Luteolibacter yonseiensis: one gene and its partner. The protein of the gene in region 1 interacts with the protein of each later gene in a pairwise test. Links are inferred from orthologs where the notes say so. Each region holds a gene or a part of one and is shown on either strand. Other genes may lie near its edges. The genes, in order: JIN84_RS06800 and JIN84_RS09975.

Region 1 (9,891 bases):
GTTCTTCCTCATCGTAGCAATAGATGGTCTCCTTCTTGTTGCGGACGCGGAAGAGCGGTGTTTGCAGAATATACAAGTGTCCGTCGCGGATCATCTCCGGGAAGAACTGGAGGAAGAACGTGAGCAGCAGCAGGCGGATGTGCATGCCGTCCACATCGGCATCGGTGGCGATGACGACCTTGTTATATCTCAGGTATTCAATGCCATCCTCGATGTTGAGCGCGGCCTGGAGCAGGGCGAACTCCTCGTTTTCATACACGATCTTGCGCGGCAGGCTGTAGGTGTTGAGAGGTTTGCCCCGCAGCGAGAAGACCGCCTGTGTCTCCACGTCGCGGCTTTTCGTGATGGAACCGGAGGCCGAGTCACCCTCGGTGATGAAGAGGGTGGATTCCTCGCGGCGCTTGTGCTTGCTGTCGAAGCGGACGCGGCAGTCGCGGAGCTTCTTGTTGTGGACCTTCGCCTGTTTCGAGCGTTCGCGCGCGAGTTTCTGGATGCCTTTCAGGTCCTTGCGCTCGCGTTCGGCGGAGAGGATGCGCTTCTGGATCGCCTCGGCCACCTGCGGGTGCTTGTGCAGGTAGTTGTCGAGATTCGTCTTGAGGAAGTTCCCGACGAAGGTGCGCAGCGACTCGCCGTCCGGCGAGATGCCGGTGGAGCCGAGCTTGGTCTTGGTCTGGGACTCGAAGACCGGTTCCATGATCCGCACGCAGACGGCGGCCTCGATGCCGGCGCGGATGTCGGACGGCTCGTATTGTTTCTTGTAGAATCCGCGGATGACCGTCACCAGCGCCTCGCGGAAGGCCGCGAGGTGGGTGCCGCCCTGGGACGTGTTCTGTCCGTTGACGAAGGTATAGTATTCCTCCCCGCTCTCCGGAGTGTGGGTGAAGGCGATCTCGATGTCCTTGCCCACGAGGTGGATCGGCGGATAGAGCGCCTCGTTCTCCATTTCCTCCCGCAGCAGGTCGAGCAGGCCGTCCTTCGAGCGGAATTTCCTGCCGTTGAAATTGATGGTGAGCGCCGGGTTCAGGTAGGAGTAGTAGCGGCACATCTTTTCGACGAACGCTTCCTTGAACTTCGCTTTCGCCGGGAAAATCGTGCGGTCCAGTTCGAAGGCGAGGCGGGTGCCGTTCACCCCGTCGTCGCGGCGCGGGTTTTTCATGTCCACCGTGAGCTGGCCCTTGGAGAACTCGAGAGCCTTCGTCTCGCCATCGCGCCACGCCTGGATTTCGAAGAAGGTGGAAAGCGCGTTCACCGCCTTGATGCCGACGCCGTTCAGACCGACGGATTTCTTGAACGCCTCGCTGTCATACTTCGCGCCGGTGTTGATCTGCGCGGCGCAGTCGAAGAGTTTTCCAAGTGGAATCCCACGACCGAAGTCGCGCACCTCCACGCGGCCTTCCTCGTCGATTTCCACGCGCACTTCCTTGCCGAAGCCCATGATGTGCTCGTCGATGGAGTTGTCCACCGCCTCCTTGAGCAGGATGTAGAGACCGTCGTCCGGAGACGAGCCATCACCGAGCTTGCCGATGTACATGCCGGGACGCATGCGGATGTGTTCGCGCCAATCGAGTGATTTGATGTCGTCTTCGGTGTAGTTCGCGGCCATGGATGAAAGTTGCTTCGGGAGTCCTAAACGGTTGCCGGACGGGGTGCAAGGACGGGTGTGACCCGGAATTCCGGGGCGTTTTCCGGCGTACGGATGGATCCGGTGGAATTTCACGTTGCCAGTGAGGGGTGCCTCGCCCAGCGTCCCCGGAGCAATTTCATGGACTGGACCTACAATATTCTCGGACCGGACCCCGTCGCGGGTTTGATGGTGATTCTCATTCTGGTGATCATCGAGGGCGTTCTATCGGTGGACAACGCGGCCGTGCTGGCGACGATGGTGATGCGTCTCCCCGAGGAACAGCGGGGGAAGGCCCTGAAGTATGGCATCATCGGAGCTTACGCGTTCCGGGGGCTGTGCCTCGCGCTGGCGGCATGGCTCATCACGATCTGGTGGCTGGAACCGCTGGGCGGGATTTATCTGCTATGGCTGGCCTGGAGCCATTTTTCCAAACACAAGTCCGTGGAGGAAGAGGGGGCGGAAGCCGTCGCGGCGGAGGGCAACCTGCTTTACCGCTGCACCATCGGCCTTCTCGGCCCGTTCTGGGCGACGGTTGCGGCGGTGGAGGTCATGGATCTGGCGTTCTCCATCGACAACGTCGTCGCCGCGATCGCTTACGTGAAAATGTATCCGATGCCATCGAAGCTCGTGCTCGTCTGCACCGGCGTTTTCCTGGGCATCCTCGCGATGCGCTTCGCCGCCACGGGATTCGTGAAGCTGATGCACCGCTATCCGTTTTTGGAAACGTGCGCGTTCGTGGTGATCGGAATCCTGGGCATCAAGCTGGTGCTCAGCGTGCCGCGCCATTTCCTTGATAAAACCAACGATTTCCACGCCTACCTCGCGGCGAAGTCTCCAGCTCTATCCTCGGCGGGCGACGCATTCCACTCTTTCCTGGCAAGCCATTATTTCGACTTGGGAACCTCGGTGCTCACCCTGCTGATCTTCATCGTTCCGGTGCTGGCGCACCGGCTCAAAGGTGGCGGGAATGGGTGATCGACAATACCGGGAGCCGATGATGTTTCTAATTGTCAAGGTTTGCTTCATTGTGATCGGGGGGACCGTTCTCGCATTGGGCGTGGCGCATGAGTTCTCCTGGTGGAAGCGGAGGACGTGGACCAGAGGGAAGGGCGTTATTGTCGGGTTCAAGGAGAGAGAGGGCGACGGAGTGAATTATGCTCCTGAAATTCAATTTGAAGGTCCTGCCGGCATCATACGGTTCACCTCTGGTTATGAATCCAGCAGGAAGCCTCGATTGGATGAGGTCGTCGAAATCGTGATCGATGAAGCCGGAAGTTCGGCGGAACATTTTACCTGGGTAAACAGATTTCTGAGCACGCTCTTCACCATCCCGTTGGGAGTTTTGTTGGTGATCGTGGGACTTGCAATGCAACCTGGTCTGGCGGGCCGAGCCCGATCCTCACAGTGTGACTGTTCAAAGGAAAGATGTACTTGCTATTGAGACTCGGTTTCAATAGAAGTCGCCGTGAGCGAGTCTGCCGCTCCGGCCAGAACCGGGGAGAAAATCGAAAAACCCATCTCGGAAATGTGGTGGGGGGAAGCCAACGACCTGCGCTGCGGGCGCGTGGCCGGGCGGATTGTTTCCGGAGGCTGGAGGTGGAAAGTCTCGTCGGAGGGGGCCATCTGGCTGTGGCTCAATCGGGAGGGCAGCGGACTGGTGTGGGGGGAAAAAGACCGTTTCATTCTAAAACCCGGCATGTACGCCATGACCGGTGGAGGCAAGGCGGGAGAGTGGTCCTGTGTGCGTTATCCCGGCATGCACACCTTGGAGGTCATTGTGATTTCCCGCGAGTGGCTGCGGGAACGGCTGGGCAAGAACATGGACTGGCTGCATCCCGAACTCGGGAAATGGCTGCGTGACGGGGGTTCGGTCGCCTTCTGTGGACTGATGGGTGTATGGGAGCGCGATCTATGCGAAGCCCTTGCCCAAGCGGCCCAGGAGGCCGGACCCAGCCGCCTGCTGGCGGAAGCCCGTGTGCTTGAATGGGCCGCGGTGCGGTTGTTCCGTGCCAAGCCTGGCGATGGAGGTAGCAGCTTCTGCTCCGCGATCCGCGACCGCGATCCTGTGAAGCGCGCCATCCACCTGCTCCGCGAACGGCTCGACCAGCCGCTGGACCTCACCTCGCTGGCGAAGGAGGTCGGCGTCGCGCCCCACCATCTTTCCCGCCGGGTCAGCAGCGAGACAGGGGATACCCTCCAGCGCCACCTGCGCCGCATCCGCATCGAGCGGGCATGCGAGGCACTGGACTCGGGGAAAATGAACGTCACCGAGGTGGCGCTCGAAGTCGGCTACCAGAGCCTCAGCCATTTCGCAAAAGCCTTCCGTGAGGAAGCCGGTGAGTCGCCCAGCAAATGGCTCGCCCGCAAACGCGGCTGAAAATCACCCATCAACCGAGATATCGAACACACCATGAAACCCGCTCCCAACCGCTTCATCCGCCCATGGAGGTTTTCCAGAATCCAACCGGGTCTACCGCTGCTGGTCGGCACCGCCGCCTGTATCGGACTTGTCCAGGCACAGGAGGCCGCGCCAAAAACCAATGCCGACGGCTCCACGGTGCTCGACACCCTGACCGTCACCGCGAGCCGTGATGGCGACGCGCGGATCCTCGACTATAACAACGAGAACAGCACCGTCGGCACCAAGACCACCACACCCCTCCTCGAAACCCCGCAGTCGATTTCCGTCATCACCGAGGACCAGATCGTCACCCGGAATGCCCAGGGTGTGGCGGAGGCCCTGCGCTATACCGCCGGCACCTCCACCGAAGCCTACGGCCAGGACCCGCGTGGTTACGATTGGGTGAACATCCGCGGGTTCGATGCCTTCAACAGCCGTTATCTCGACGGCCTGCGTCTGCAGAACTACGAATTTCCCGAAATCTTCGGCCTCGAACGGGTGGAGGTCATCAAAGGGCCCAGCTCGGTTCTTTACGGCCAATCCGTGGCGGGCGGCGTCATCAACGCGATCAGCAAGCGCCCGAAGGAGACTGCGTTCGGCGAGGTCGCGGCGGAGATCGGCACCCATGAATCCTACGAGGCCACCTTGGACGTCGGTTCGCCGCTCACTGCGGACGGCTCGGTGCTCTATCGTCTCACCGGACTGTTCAGGGACAGCCAGGAGGACAGCAACGGATTCCCGGTGGATGCCAGCCGCTACTACATCGCGCCCGCGCTCACGTGGAAAATCTCGCCGGACACGAAGATCGACTTCCGGGTGAGCTATTTCCACGGGGAAAGCACGCAGACCCCGAGTTATGCCTCCGCTCCGGACGGCAGCCCCACGAATGTGAAGGCCTTTGGTTACGGAAAATGGGACTACGAGGAAAATGACATCCTCAATCTCAACTATCAGTTGGAGCACCGCATCAGCCGGGATCTCGCATTCCGCCAGAACCTGCGCGCGTCCAGTTACAACGTCCAGGACAAGTATTTGAACTCCATGGGCTATCAGGATGATGGAAGTGGCAACCCCACCACCATCATGGACCGCACCGCTTCCATCTGGGACAGCGACTCGCTCTCGCTCGGGATCGACAGCCAGCTTGAATACAAGATCCGCGGCAGCCGGGTGGAGCAAACCTTGTTGGGCGGCTTTGACTATTCCTGGGCCAGCGCGGACACCGTCTATTATGATGATCCGGTCGGCAGCATCGACATCTCCGATCCGGACTACGGCCAGCCGATCCAGCGTCCCACCAGCCTACAGTCCGACAGCTATCAGAAATCCACCCAATACGGGCTATATCTCCAGGACCAGATCAAGTTCGACTCGAAATGGGTGGTCACCCTGAGCGGCCGCCATGACTGGGCGGAAACCGAAGTGAAGGAGCGCACGCTGAGCGGAACCCCTGATTTCCGCAGCGGTCAGGACGACAGCGCCTTCACCGGTCGTGCGGGGCTGACCTATCTGGCCGACAACGGCCTTGCTCCGTATGCCAGCGTTTCCAGTTCGTTTTACCCGAACTCCGGGCTCGACATCTCCGGAAATACTTTCGATCCCACCGAGGGAACACAGTATGAGATCGGCCTCAAATACGCGCCGAAAAACTTCCGCGGTGGAGCCACGCTGTCGTTGTATGACATCACCCAGAGCAACGTGCTGACCTCCAATCCCGCGGATGCCGCCTACTACGAGGCATCCGGTGAATGGCGTTCGCGCGGCATCGAGTTCGAGGGGAATCTCGGAATCACCGACAATCTCGACCTTCTGGTGAACACCACCCTTGGTGATGTGGAAATCACCGAAAGCGAGGATGGGGATGAAGGAAACACCCCCGGTCTCACTCCTGAGAAGTCCGCTTCCACCTGGCTGAACTATACGTTCCGGGACGGCACGCTGAAAGGGCTCATCCTCGGCGGCGGCGTGCGCTACGTGGGGACGAGTTATTCCTCGAGTTCGGATACCGCGAGGAAGAACAGCGACTACACCGTGCTTGACCTGGCGGCACGCTACGTCAGCGGACCGTGGACCTACGCGCTGAATGTGAACAACGTCTTCGACACGGTGGAATGGATCGACACCGAGTATCAATACAACAAGACCGCCGGAAATTCGGTGAATCTCTCGGTGGCATATCACTGGTGAACCATCGGTTCCGTCCTTGGATCGCGGCGGCCTGCCGCCGCTTTCCCCGGGTGGCCCGCCGCCACTCCGCAGCCTGCCGCCGGTCGGGAAGCGGCGGCAGGCCGCGCACGGTCCGACCATCGGTCACCCGCACAACCCACGCCACACCGCGTCCATCTCCCAGCCTCTGGCGGCGATCTTGAAGTGCGGGTTCCCCAATGAATCGAACAGGATCATCTCGGTGAACCGCTCGTCGTCGACCAGCACGCAGACGATGCGCAGGGTGTGGCAGACGCCGAAGTCCACTTCCAGCATGCTCCTGCCGTCATCCGCGATGATGCCGAGGATGCCGTTGGAAAGCTGGAGATTCTTCGGTTTCAACCAGGTGGTGAAACCGACGACAGGGGACACCAGCCCGCACCGCAGCTCGAGTTCCTTCTCGATGGCGTGGCAGAAGATGCGGGTGAGGGGATTCCGCTCCGGGTAGGAGCGCCGTTCGTCGGCCGCGGCCTGGCAGCAGGGGCAGATGACGGGACGGATGATGAATTCCTCCCGCCACCGCTGGTACTGCTCCTCCTGTAGGACATCCGCCGGATGGTGGTTCAGGCAGCGGGTGAAGTGTTCCATTTCGCTGATGTTCGGGATGGCCACCACCGACAGGGTCCTCGGTTCTCCATGCGTTGCGATTTCCAACGCGAGCGCCTGCCGGGTCCGGTAGTCGATCTCGACCCCGTGCACCGCCTCGACGGCCGCCAGTGAGAGGTGCAGCCCGTTTTCCGGGAAAAAGACGGATTTCGCGTCCTCGTCGTCGACCATTTCGGACAGCGGGACGATGGCGGCCAGTTCGGTCATCCAGTTCCGCGCGTGCACGTAGAGCGGCCCGCTGCGGGCCACCGCCTGCAGGAGTGATGGGACCGGCCCGGTGAAGCGGAGCGTGCGGCGGGCGACTTGGTAGGGATTCGGCTGGTGCATGTTGAAAAAAAGGATCAGGCGGCGGTGGGCTCCAGATAGATCCGGACGGGGCCGTGCGGCACCCGCGTCATACGGAAGTCCGGTGCCTCCACGTTGGCATACACCACATGGCGGCAGGCGTGGTCCGCCACGCGCAGCACCCCGCCTTCCGAGTCGATGAAGGAGGGGGTGAACCGCACCACGTTGCGGTGGATGTGATTCTTGATCTCGACCTCCAGCCACTCGCAGGCCCGCAGGGTCTCCGCCGCGGAGCGCACGAGGATGCCGTCGCTCGTGGTCCGCGAGGCGTCTCCCCAATCGTCCAGCCACGCTCCGGCACCGAGTTGGCGGCTCTGGGCGCAGTCCAGAGAAACGGCGTTGAACTTCCGCAGCAGCGCCGTGACCGCGGGGGATTCCCAACTGTAGCCATCCAGCCGGATGGAGAGATCGATCGCCTGGCCCGGCTCTCCCACCGCCAGCAGGGGACGGCGGTCGGAGGCGTCCGTCATCAGATAGATGTTCTGGGGCTGGCTGGTGTCCGTCTCCAGTCCGCTCACCTGGTCGTGCAGGATGTTCCAGCCGTTTTTCTGATAGGCCACCGCCAGCCCGAAAGGCGTGGTTTTCGCGAGGCTCAGCCCTTTCTGCCGCAGGACCATCGTTCCCTGGCCGAGGTAGCAAAGGTGGTTCAAAACCTCGGAAATCGGACTGCGCAGCATATACGCGCAACCGCACGGGGCCGACGGACTCTTTCGCCATGAACAGAACATGACCGCAGCATGCCACGGTTCCCGCGCTTTTGCTGGCGGTGGATTGTGCGGGATGAGCGGTCGCTTGCGGAATGGAGCGCTCCAAGTGGGTTTTCATCCCGTACGGAGGGCGTTGCCTCATTGACGTGGATGCTGTTGCCCGTGAAGCTGGCCGGGATGAGCGAGATGATCCTGGGAATTGATTTGGGCACGACGAATTCCGCCGTCGGTGTGGTGGACTCCGGCTTTCCCATCCTGCTGGCCAATGAGGACGGACGGCGCATCACTCCCAGCGCGGTCTGGATCGGTGCGGACGGCTCGGTGGAAACCGGTGCGAAGGCCCTGCGGCGCCGGTCGCTGGAACCGGATCGGGTGGTGACCAGCGTCAAGCGGCTGATGGGACGCAGGGCGGCCGAAGTGGAGGAGAATTTCCCGCTGGCGGTGACCGCCGGAGCGGATGGGTTTCCATTGGTGCTGGGGAAGTCGCCTGAGGAAATCAGCGCGGAAATCCTGCGGGAGATGAGGCGTGTCGCGGAGTGGAGGATGGGTGCGGAAATCCGCAAGGCGGTCATCACCGTTCCCGCGTATTTTCATGATGCCCAACGCGCTGCGACAAAACGGGCGGGGGAGCTCGCCGGGCTCGAAGTGGTGAGGATCATCAACGAACCCACCGCCGCGGCATTGGCATACGGCCTGGACAAACTGGGCGAAAAAGCCCGTGTCGCGGTGTATGATCTCGGTGGCGGCACGTTCGACCTCTCCATTTTGGAAATCCAGGACGGTGTCTTCCAGGTGCTCGCCACCCATGGCGACACCCGTCTGGGCGGCGATGATCTGGACGCCCTCATCCTGGCATGGATCATGGAGCGCGGAGGCGTTGCCGAAGTCGACAGCTCGGCACGGATCCGCCTCACGGCGGAAGCCGAACGGGTGAAGCTCGCCTTGTCCGATGGGGATGAAACGGTTTTCAGGGTCCCATTCTACGACGGAACCCGCAGCCTGGAGCAAGGGATCACAAGGGAACAGCTGGAGAAACTCGCCGCGCCATGGATTGCGAAAACGCTGCGTCTCTGCCGCCAGGCCCTTGCCGATGCCGCGCTGGAGGCTGGCGATCTGGATGCCGTCGTGCTGGTCGGCGGCAGCACCCGCATGCCCGCGGTCCGTCGCGCGGTGGCGGAGCTTTTCGGGCGGGAGGCGGATGTTTCACAGCACCCGGACGAGGCGATCGCCCTCGGAGCCACCATCCAGGGTGGCGTGCTGGGTGGCTCGCTGAGGCAGATGATCCTGCTGGACGTGACGCCGCTGAGCCTCGGGATCGAGACCTTCGGTGGTCTCATGAACGTGCTGATCCCGCGCAACACCACCATCCCGTGCAAGGCCGGGGAAATGTTCACCAACGCCGCGGACGGGCAGGCGGCGATGCGGGTGCGGGTGCTCCAGGGCGAGCGGGAGATGGCGAAGGACAACTGGGAGCTCGGCGGCTTCGACGTCGCTTTTTCTCCATCACCGAAGGGCCAGGCACGTGTCGGCGTGCAGTTCCGGATCGATGAAAATGGCATTCTCGAAGCCCTTGCGCGTGACGTCGCCACCGGCACGGATACCATCATCCGCATTGAAAGCTCGGCGGTGGACGTGGATGACGCCGCCGTCGAGGCGATGGTCAGCGAATCGGTGGAACATGCCTTCACCGACATGGCGGAGCGCGTTTTCACCGAAGCCAGGTTGAAAGCGGAGGAATTGCTCCCGGCGGTGGAATCCGTTTTGGCCCAGGGACTCGCACTGCCGGACGAGAAGCAGGAAATCGAGTCCGCCGCGGCAGCCGTCCGCGCCGCGCTGGCCGCGGGAGCCGCCAATCCCCTGAAAAAGGCTGTCCAGCAGCTGGATGCCGCCACCGAAGCGCTCGCCGCCCGTCTTGTGGAGCAGGCGATGGACGCCGCGCTGGACCGCCAACTCGCCGGTGAATGAGGGTAACCGCTTGCAACCGGCACCATTCCCTTCCATCC
Region 2 (9,785 bases), on another replicon or contig:
CTCCTTCGATATTCTCGCCCTCGATCGGTTCGATTGCGGCACCGAGCGGATCGTTCTGCGTTTCGAACGACTTGCTGTAATTGGCGTAGGCGGCGACGTCCTTGATGAACTCATAGGTCAGACCGGCCTTCGGTGAGAAAGCGGTTTCGGAGTTGTCGGTGGCAAGGTCACGGTAGCTGTCGAAGCGTCCGCCGAGAGTCAGGCTGACGGATTCGGAGAGTTTCATGTGGTCCTGGGCGTAGAAGCCGACGATTTCAGAGCCTGTCTCATATTTGTCCCCAAGATCGGGTTTCGGGACGAGCTGGTCGTAGTCGGGGTCGAAAACATCGATGACGATCGAACCGACGCCGAACGTGGAATTGCGGGTGGAGCCCTTTTCGTGGTAATAGTCCACGCCCACGGTGGCGGTGTGTTTGACCGCGCCGGTGTTGAAGTTGAAATCAAGCCCCGTATCGACGCCGTAGCGGTTGCTCGTGTCGTCATAGGAATACGGGTAAAGGGTGAGTTCCCTCTCGCCGTTGGTCAGGGTGCCGCCGAACTGCGGATAGAAAAGACGGTCCCACGCCTGGTCGATGCGGGTGTAGTTGAAGTTCTGACGCACCGAAACCACATCGTTGAAGCGATGGCTGAAATCATAGCCGAGCCTCAGACGCTTGAAGTCCACATTGTTTCCCTGGCCGGGGATGCCGATGTAGCGGTCGAGCGGGATATGGCCGTTCGGGTTTGAAAGCACGGTTCCCGAGGCGGGCAGGGGCATGCCTTCGGTTTTGTCGTCATGGGTGTAGCTGCCCAGGAATGTGAACTGGGTGTCTTCCGAAATTTGGAAAAGAACCGAAGGTGCGATGAAAAGCCGCTCTTTTTCCGAGTGGGAAATGAACGTGTCCGTCTCACGATAGAGGCCCAGGATGCGGCCGTAGATGCCGGATTTCCCGTCCACGCTGCCGCCTTTCGCGCCCACGCTGCCGGAACCGGGGGTATAGAGTGGCGAGTAGGCGTCCACCGAAGCCTCATAGGTATTGAAGGAACCCACTCCGAGGCCGATTTCCCCGCCGGTGTCATATTTCGGGCGCTTGCTGACGAGATTGACGAGGCCGCCGAGCGGCGCGTTGCCATAGAGGGAGGATGCGGGTCCTTTGATGACCTCTACCTTTTCGAAACCGAATATTTCCGGAGAGGTGCCGTTGTCGCCACGGAGTCCGTCCCAGTAGGTCTTGTAGGAGGCATCGAAGCCCCGGATCCGGTACTGATCGTAGGCACCATAGAAACCGCCGGTGGAAATACCGGCCACGTTGCGCAACACTTCTTCCAGTTTCACCGCGTCCTGATCCTCGATGAGTTGCTCGGTCAACACGGTCACGGCTTGAGGGGTTTCAAGCAGGGGAGCCGGTGTCTTCAAGGCTCCGAGGGTGGTTTCCGGTGGAGCGTAGCTTTCAGAGGTCAGCGCTTGCGCGGTCACGGTCAGGGTGTCCAGTTCGGTAGCATCCGGGGAGGTCGCGGTTTGTGAAAATGCCGCGGTGATGGTGAACGGGAGCACCCACAAGGCGGGGCGAAGCTGATTTTTTCTTTTCATGGTGAGGGAAAATTTCAGGAGACCGTCCTGAACTGTCACCACACAAATGAGAAAGAATCTCAATAGCAAAACATTTTTTTGAAAGGTTTGGTCATAATTGCTAGGATGTCTGAAAATGACGGATTTTTAAGACATTTCCTATTCGTTATAAGATATTTATAATTTTCTTAGGGGTTTTTAATAAATTTCATCGACTCCTAAAGCATAATGAGAACCATTTGCAACAGCTTTGGGCGTGCATTTTGCATCGTCCGATGCCCCCATTCGTAAATCCATCCATGAAAACAGACAGCGATTTCAGTTCAACAAGTCTCCGTTCCACCGGACGGTCGGAAAAATTGGCCATGACCAGCACCCTTCTGGCGCTGAGCCAGTTGGCGGCACCTGCGGCCACACCGGCAGCGGAGGAGTCTGCAAAGCCGGAAGGCGGCGCCACCTCATTGCCCGAGCTTGTCGTGCAGGCGGATGGGACGAAGAAACTCTACAAGCCGGAGAATCTCACCTCCAAGAAATACACGGTGCCCATCCGCGATGTGCCACAGACGGTGACCGTCCTGCCTCAGGAAGTGATCCGAGAGCAAGGCGCGACCAGCCTGCGCGACGTGCTTCGCAATGTGCCGGGCATCAGCATGCAGGCTGGTGAGGGCGGCGGCGGTCCATCCGGTGACAACCTTGCGATCCGTGGCTTCGCGGCCCGTTCGGATATCTTTGTCGATGGCTTCCGGGATTCCGCCGGCGGCGGTTACACCCGTGACCCGTTCAACATCGAGCAGGTTGAAGTCGCCAAGGGACCTGCTTCCGCGAACAGCGGTCGTGGTTCCACAGGTGGTTCCGTGAACATCGCTTCGAAAACCGCACATCTCGGAAATTCCTACGGCGGGGCCGCCACCGTCGGCACCGACGAACTCTATCGCGGCACCTTCGACGTGAACCAGGAACTGCCCTACCTCAAGGGAACGGCGTTCCGGTTGAACGGATTGCTCCACTCACAGGACATCGCCGACCGTGACGGAGTCGAGCAGGAGCGTTGGGGCGTCGCTCCGACCATCACTTTCGGACTTGGAACGGATACCCGTTTCACCCTGTCCTACATGCACTTGGATCAGGAGAACACCCCTGACTATGGTCTCCCGTGGGTACCCCGCAACTCCACCGTCGTCGGTGCCGGCGGCACCCCCGTCACCGTCGTCAACAACACGGGTCTTGATTCCGGTATTCCGTCTGTCAGCTACGAAAACTGGTATGGCAATTCCGAGCGCGATTATGAAGAAATCCAGACCGACATCTTCACGGCGGCGTTCGAACACGACATCAACGAGAGCCTCAAGCTCACCAGCGGCTTCCGTTACAGCCGGAACGATCGAGACTCGGTGACCACGGCCCCCCGGTTCGTGAGCGACACCTCCGTCCCCGGCACGACCAGCTACAACAGCACGGTTCTGAACCAACAGTTCCAGTCGCGTGACCAACTGGACACCGGTTTCTACAACCAAACCAACTTTGTCTACGACTTCGCCACCGGCAGCGTGGAGCACACCGTGGTGACCGGCTTCGAGATCAGCCGCGAGGAGTCCAAGAATTACGGCCGCTCCGTCATTGATCCCGCCACCGGGCTTCCGATCCTGCCATCCCAAACTCCGCAGATCGACCTTCTCACCGGTGAACAACTCGTCCCTTACGTGGGTAGGATCGAGCGCAACGGCTCCTACACCAGCGCGGAGGTGGAGAGCGCGGCGGTTTATCTCTTCGACACGGCGAAGATCGACGAACACTGGGAAGTGTCCGGCGGCCTCCGTTTCGATTCGACACGCACGGACTACACGAGCTACGCGGTCACACCCACACCATTGCTCTACAACAAAACCGTTGGCGACGATGTCCTGAGCTACCGCGCCTCGGTCACCTACAAGCCGGTCAGGGAAGGAAGCATCTACTTCGGCTACGGATCCTCCTACAACCCCTCCACCGAACTGCTGACCTACGGCACGACGGCCGCCAACATCGGCGTGGATCCCGAGGAAAGCGAAACCATGGAACTCGGAGCGAAATGGGAATTCTTCGAACAGAAGCTGCTTGTGACCGGAGCCCTGTTCCGGACCGACAAATCAAACGCCCGCACCACTGATCCAGTCACGGATGAGGTTTCCGTCACCGGGGAACAGGTCGTGCAAGGCGTCGAGGTCGGCTTCACCGGCAGCATCACCGACAAGCTGCGTTTGATCGGTGGCTACACCTTCCTCGACAGCGAGGTGGAGGAATCCGCCAACCCGCACGAAGTCGGCAACGAAGTCAGCAACACCCCGGAAAATTCCTTCAGCCTCTGGGCGGTGCATGACCTGCCGGCCGGTTTCAGCGTCGGTGTCGGCAGCCAGTATGTGGGCAGCCGCTACAACAACTCGAACGGTGAGACCCGTCAAAAGGCCCCCGATTTCATCCTGTTCAATGCGATGGCTTCCTACGATCTGAACGAAAACGTGACCTTCCGCCTCAATGCGGACAACCTCTTTGACGAAGAATACATCGACCGTGTCGGTGGCGGACACTTCGTTCCCGGAGTCGGTCGCACCATTTCGCTCACCGCGGACTTCCAATTCTGAAATCCAACACCTACCGGCAGCCGCATGTTGATCCGTATCCCTGACGTTCTCACCCCCGCCCAAGTGGCGGAGGCCCGTGCCATCCTTGACGCCGCCGACTGGATCGACGGCAAGGTCACCGCAGGCCACCAGTCCGCCAAGGCGAAGGACAACATGCAGCTTCCGGAAGGTTCTCCGGCGGCGAAAGAACTCGGAGCGATGGTGCTGGAGGCATTGGGGAAAAACCCGCTGTTCCTCTCGGCCGCGCTGCCGCTCCATGTCTTTCCGCCGCTGTTCAACCGCTACACCGGCGGCCAGTCGTTCGGCACCCATGTGGACAATGCGATCCGCCAGGTGCCGGGCACCGGCCACCGCATCCGCACCGATCTCTCCGCCACCCTGTTTTTCGCGGAGCCGGAGGAATATGACGGTGGCGAGCTATGCATCGAGGACACCTACGGCGTCCAACGTGTCAAGCTTCCCGCCGGTCACATGGTGCTCTATCCGGCCACCAGCCTGCACCACGTCACGCCTGTCACGCGGGGCGCCCGCGTTTGCTCCTTTTTCTGGCTCCAAAGCATGATCCGCAGCGACGAGCAGCGCACGCTGCTGTTTGATCTCGATCTCGCCACCCAGCGCATCGCCGGGGAATTCGCCGGGCAGAAGGCCGCCGAGGACAGCACCGTCCAACTCACCGGCGTCTATCACAACCTGCTTCGCCAGTGGGCCGAAATGTGATGAAGCTTGTAAGGAAAACCATCTTCTGGCTCCACCTCGGCATCGGCCTCCTTGCGGGCGTGCTCGTGCTGATGATGTCCGTCACGGGCGTGCTCATGGCCTTCGAGCGCCAGATTGTCGAGAAGGCGGACGGATTCCACATCACGGCCACCGGCAACCCTCTCGGACCCGAGGCGCATCTGGATGGTCTCAGGACCGCCAAACAGCCCCCTTCCTCCCTTGGATTCGAACGGGACGCCACCAGACCGGTGGTCTATCAGTTCGGAAAAGAAAAAGCCGTTTTCTCGGACCCCTATACCGGAAAATCCCTGGGCAATGGCAACACCGCCGTCCGTGGTTTCTTTAAATTCATTCTCAGCTGGCATCGCTGGCTCGGACGTGAGGGCGCCTCCCAAGCCACCGGGAAAGCAATCATCGGGATTGGCAACCTGATGTTCCTCTTCCTCCTCGTCACAGGGGTCTTCCTGTGGTTCCCCAAACGCTGGACCCGTTCCGGTGTGAAAGCCATCACACTGCTGCAAAAACGCCTAAAGGGCCGCGCGAGGGATTGGAACTGGCACAACGTCTTCGGTTTCTGGGCCGCCATTCCACTGCTTGTCATTGTCATCAGCGGCACCGTCATTTCCCAGCCATGGGCGACCACGCTCGTCTTCCACCTCGCTGGCGAGACTCCACCCGTCCAAGGCGAACGGAAAAAGCCGGCCCCTTTCACCCTGCCGGAAAGCCTGGCAGGCCTCGATGCCGCTTTCGCAACAGTGAAATCCTCCAACCCCGATTGGCAAAGCATCCAGCTCCAGCTTCCTTTCGCCAAGACCGCCACCTTCATCGTCGCGGACTCCCACCGTGGACGCCCGGACCTGCGCCGCACCATCACCGTGGATCTGGCGACCTCCGGCATCGTGAAATCCGAAGGATTTGACGATCTCGGGCCCGGCCGGCAGACACGCACCTGGATCCGCTGGCTCCACACCGGGGAGGCCGGCGGCCTTCCCGGTCAGACCATCGCCGGGTTGGCGGCCACCGCCAGCGCGGTGCTGGTCTGGACCGGTTTCGCTCTCTCCTTCCGCCGGTTTTTCAAAAAACGCCGCGCCGCCGCATGATGGAATCCAGGCAGCACATGCTCGAAGGCATCGCCCGTATGCGGGATGGTGATTTCCAGTCCGCTCTCCGGCATTTCGAGGACGCCGCCAACCTCCGCGAGTCCCAACCATGGCAGGAAGATCCCCAGGCCGCCTGGCTGCTCGCCGCCGCCTACATCAACCGCAGCGATGTCCTGCGTGCGCTTGATCGCCGCGATGAGGCGATTCATTCGCTGGATCGGGCCATCCATGCGATGCGACATGTCCCGTTGGATCAAAATCCGGACTGTCCTGAACGCCTTATTCTGGCATGGATCAACCGAGCCACAACTTGTGGCGAATCCGGGAGACCGGCCGAAGCGCTCACAGGGTTTTCAAAAGCGGAAGAACTGTTGGAGAGATGGGGGACGTCCGCCACGCCCGAACGGCGGTTGCTGGCTTCCATGTCACACGCGAACCGCGCCCGCGTTCTGCTCGATCTGGGCCGCAGTGTCGGTGGCTGGAGCAGTGCGGGCATCGCGGTGGACTTCCTGAAGGGGCTCGACCCGACCGGCCCTGTGGCCGAAGCCTCGATCAAGGCCCGGGGCATCCTGTGCCATTCCCTTGCCATGTTGCTGGACGAGCCGGGGGGGATCGAACTCGCACAGGATTGGATCGCCACCGCCACCAACTCCGCGGAGGAAGCGCTCGCACTCATCCGCAGTTCGGGCTACCGGGCACCGTGGCTTGCCGACTTCGTCCGCTACGGCGCGAAGATCTACCGCACCTGCCAACCGCACTTTCTGGGTGAATTCATCCGCGAATGGACCACCGGTGAGGGACCGTTGGCCGATGACGCGGTTTTGAAAAAAGAAATGTCCCGCGAACTCCTGTTGGCGAAGGCGGAACTCGAACTCCGGGTCCGCGCGCGTCCGCATGAATCCGAGCATGTCCGTCGGGCAATCTCCACCCTCTCCAGCCTCCAGCGTGCGGAAGCGGCCCTGGCCTGAATTCCCCGATGGCGAAACACATTTTTCTTGTTATTGTTGAGAGCGAATCTCATTAGAACCGCGCTACGGCCCGCATGACCTCCATCCTTTATGCCATCAATATCGGGACGCTCGCCACATGGCTGAGTGTGGCGGGATTTGGTACGGTGGGCATCGTGATCCCTGTCACCCAAGAGATCCTGCGAAGTGAAAAATCGGTCGATCCCTACAAGGATCTCGAATCCACCGTCCTGACAGACGCTTTCACGACAGACAGCGCACCTCCCTCTCAAGAGACCGACACAGGCACCACGGGCGTGGCGGAAGAAACGGAAGTTCCATTTGCAGAACAGGAAACCCTTCCCACTCCTCCGGAAATGCCGGACGTCGCGGAGGTCACCCCGTTGCCGGAGATTCCGGACATGCCTCCCCCGGTCACGAAGACCGCGGAAAATCCGGCTCCCGCGCCCACGAAGCCACGCCCTGTTCCCCGGACGAACAGCAAGACTCCCACCCGCTCGAACATGCCGACCAGCGCGACCGGCGGGTCGCCCAACACCCGGGCCGATGCCCAGGGGAAAGCGGGCAACGGCGGACAGAACGGCGGCTCGGGAATGTCCGATGCCAAGCGTCTTTCGGGTGGGCGCATGCCCGCGCCACCGTATCCGTCCGCCGCCCGGGCGAGCGGCCAGACCGGGACGATCATCGTCGAGTTCGTGGTGGATGAAAGCGGGCGCGTCGTCTCCGCCTACGCGAAAAGCGCCTCGCCGTGGCCGCTTCTCAACGAAAGCGCCATCAATGCGGTGCGCCGCTGGAAATTTCCACCCGGAAAGGTCAGTAAATACATCCGGCCCATTGTCTTCAAATTGAACCAGTAACTCCGTGCTCGCCAACATCGTCGTAGAAAAATTCATCGAAGGCGGATGGGTCATGTGGCCCATCCTCATCACCTTCCTGCTCTCCCTCTGTGTGATTCTGGACCGCTCCATCTGGTGGTCCGCTCTCCAGTCCAAGGTCCGTGGCGGTCTTCAGGAAAAAGCCCGTGAAGCGCTCGGTACCGGAGACTTCGCCACTGCTTGGAAACTGGGTGAGAACACCCCCGAGCCATACCTTGCGAACCTGCGCGAGGGCATGAGCCACGCGAACACCTCCATGCTCGCCGCAATGCAGCTTCACGCGACCCACCTGATCGAAAAGGCCGAGGCGCGCATGTGGGTGCTCAGCACCATGATCACCCTGGCCCCGCTGCTGGGACTTTTCGGCACCGTGGCCGGCCTCATGGGATCCTTCGCCGCCATCGGCTCGGACCAGCTCGCCGTCACCAAGGTCACCGGCGGCATCGGTGAGGCGCTCATCGCCACGGCGTGCGGCATCGCGATCGCGGTCCTCTGCCTGCTGCCCTATAACTTCTTCCGCAAGCGCGTCTCCGTCCTCCGCTCTTCTCTGGAACGCTGGATCAACCACTCGGAACTGCTTGTCCGATCCGCCAAGGAACACGGTTACGACCTGGAGGTTTTCGCGCTCCAGACACAAGGCCGCCCCGCCCCGAAAAACAAGGCGTAAGATTTTCTCCCATGCCCATCCAACTTTCAGGAAACTCCTCCGGCGACGACCATGGTGATGAAGCCCGCATCGAAGTGGTGCCGCTCATCGACATCATGTTCTTCCTGTTGGCCAGCTTCATGATGGTCAGTCTGAGCATGACCCAGCTCAACCGCGTGCCGATCAACCTGCCCGAGGCATCCACCGGTGTTGCGGATACCAAAGCGCCTCCGTTCCAGATCGCCGTGGATCCGAATGGGGTGATCACCTGGGACAGCAAGATCATCACGCTTTCGGAAATCACCACCCGTCTCCAGAAAGAAGCCGCACCTTCCGAGACGCGCGTCCTCATTTCCGCGGACGCCGAGTCCCGACACAAGGTCGTGCTCGATGTGCTCAACGCGGTGCGCGCCGCCGGCATCGAGAAAGTCAGCTTCGAATCCAAAGCCACCAAGCCGTGACCACCAACCGCATCCTGCCCATCGCCAACCTGGTCGGTTGCCTGGTCATCACCGGCATCATCGTCGTCCAGTGGATCAACGAACGGATCAACTACAATAGGATAGGGGTTCTCAACGCGGAGTTGGGAACCACCCGTGAGCAACTGGACTCGGAAAAGAACCGGGCGGGAGCATTGGAGAACGACGTCAGGCAGCTCAAGGATTCCATCGAGTCCACCATGCGGACGCGCAATGAAATGGAAGAGGCCATGGCGAAAATGATGGCCGAGCGCGAGGCCCAGGCCGCCACCACCGCCAGTGCCGTCGCCATCAACAACGAGGCGATCCTCAAGCAAACGGAGATCTGGGAAAAAGCGATCGCCGAGCGCGATGCCAGGATCCGCGAGCTGAACACCAATCTCACCGCGGCCCGCAACCGCCTGGACTCCGCCATCGCGGAACTGAAGGCGGCGGGTGCGAGGTAACCTGATCCGTCCCTCCCGCGCGTCCGGATGGAAGACGTGTCGGAGCCGGAGGACCCGCCGCATGCTCATACCAGTTTCCGAAAATAAAGTGACGATTGGAACCGGCGAAGCTTTCGGAATGCGCGCAGCCCGCTGCCGCTTTCCGTAGTCAGCTTGCTGACATGGCGGACCACAGCGGATCATTGATTGCTCCGCAGGCTGTCGCACAAGGGGAGGCGCGCCCTATGAATTCGAACCTCCGTTCCGGCCAGCGAGCTGGCAGATGAAAGCGGCGAGCCGCACGCAGTCCACGGAGCCGCGACTTGGGAGCAGAGTCACCTTATTGATGAAAAATGGTGTCAGTTCGCCGCGGGTTCAACCAGATAAAGCCCGTTGGTTGCCGCGCAG

Evidence for each region.
Region 2: the proteins of JIN84_RS06800 (region 1) and JIN84_RS09975 interact in binary tests that used the Escherichia coli proteins (3 or more experiments, as listed by UniProt). The link is inferred for Luteolibacter yonseiensis from one-to-one orthologs.

The regions. Positions count from the first base shown.
Region 1 is NZ_JAENIK010000008.1:118,739-128,629, reverse strand. Bases 3,651-6,623 are described here. They hold JIN84_RS06800 (TonB-dependent siderophore receptor), read left to right. Parts: upstream 3,651-4,034; coding sequence 4,035-6,212; downstream 6,213-6,623. Other genes in these bases: JIN84_RS06795 (hypothetical protein), read right to left, coding at 6,336-6,623; JIN84_RS23355 (helix-turn-helix domain-containing protein), read left to right, coding at 3,651-4,001. Also shown: JIN84_RS06815 (DNA topoisomerase IV subunit B), read right to left, coding at 1-1,603; JIN84_RS06810 (TerC family protein), read left to right, coding at 1,763-2,599; more of JIN84_RS23355, read left to right, coding at 3,090-3,650; more of JIN84_RS06795, read right to left, coding at 6,624-7,163; JIN84_RS06790 (hypothetical protein), read right to left, coding at 7,178-7,858; JIN84_RS06785 (Hsp70 family protein), read left to right, coding at 8,039-9,853. UniProt on the Escherichia coli protein: Involved in the uptake of iron in complex with ferrichrome, a hydroxamate-type siderophore. Binds and transports ferrichrome-iron across the outer membrane.
Region 2 is NZ_JAENIK010000011.1:61,207-70,991, forward strand. What follows is about bases 6,051-8,917. They hold JIN84_RS09975 (energy transducer TonB), read left to right. Parts: upstream 6,051-7,026; coding sequence 7,027-7,809; downstream 7,810-8,917. Other genes in these bases: JIN84_RS09970 (DUF3856 domain-containing protein), read left to right, coding at 6,051-6,952; JIN84_RS23375 (MotA/TolQ/ExbB proton channel family protein), read left to right, coding at 7,814-8,494; JIN84_RS09985 (ExbD/TolR family protein), read left to right, coding at 8,506-8,917. In the rest of the region: JIN84_RS09950 (TonB-dependent siderophore receptor), read right to left, coding at 1-1,570; JIN84_RS09955 (TonB-dependent receptor), read left to right, coding at 1,915-4,167; JIN84_RS09960 (Fe2+-dependent dioxygenase), read left to right, coding at 4,192-4,884; JIN84_RS09965 (PepSY-associated TM helix domain-containing protein), read left to right, coding at 4,884-5,984; more of JIN84_RS09970, read left to right, coding at 5,981-6,050; more of JIN84_RS09985, read left to right, coding at 8,918-8,934; JIN84_RS09990 (hypothetical protein), read left to right, coding at 8,931-9,398; JIN84_RS09995 (C39 family peptidase), read right to left, coding at 9,737-9,785. UniProt on the Escherichia coli protein: Interacts with outer membrane receptor proteins that carry out high-affinity binding and energy dependent uptake into the periplasmic space of specific substrates such as cobalamin, and various iron compounds (such as iron dicitrate, enterochelin, aerobactin, etc.).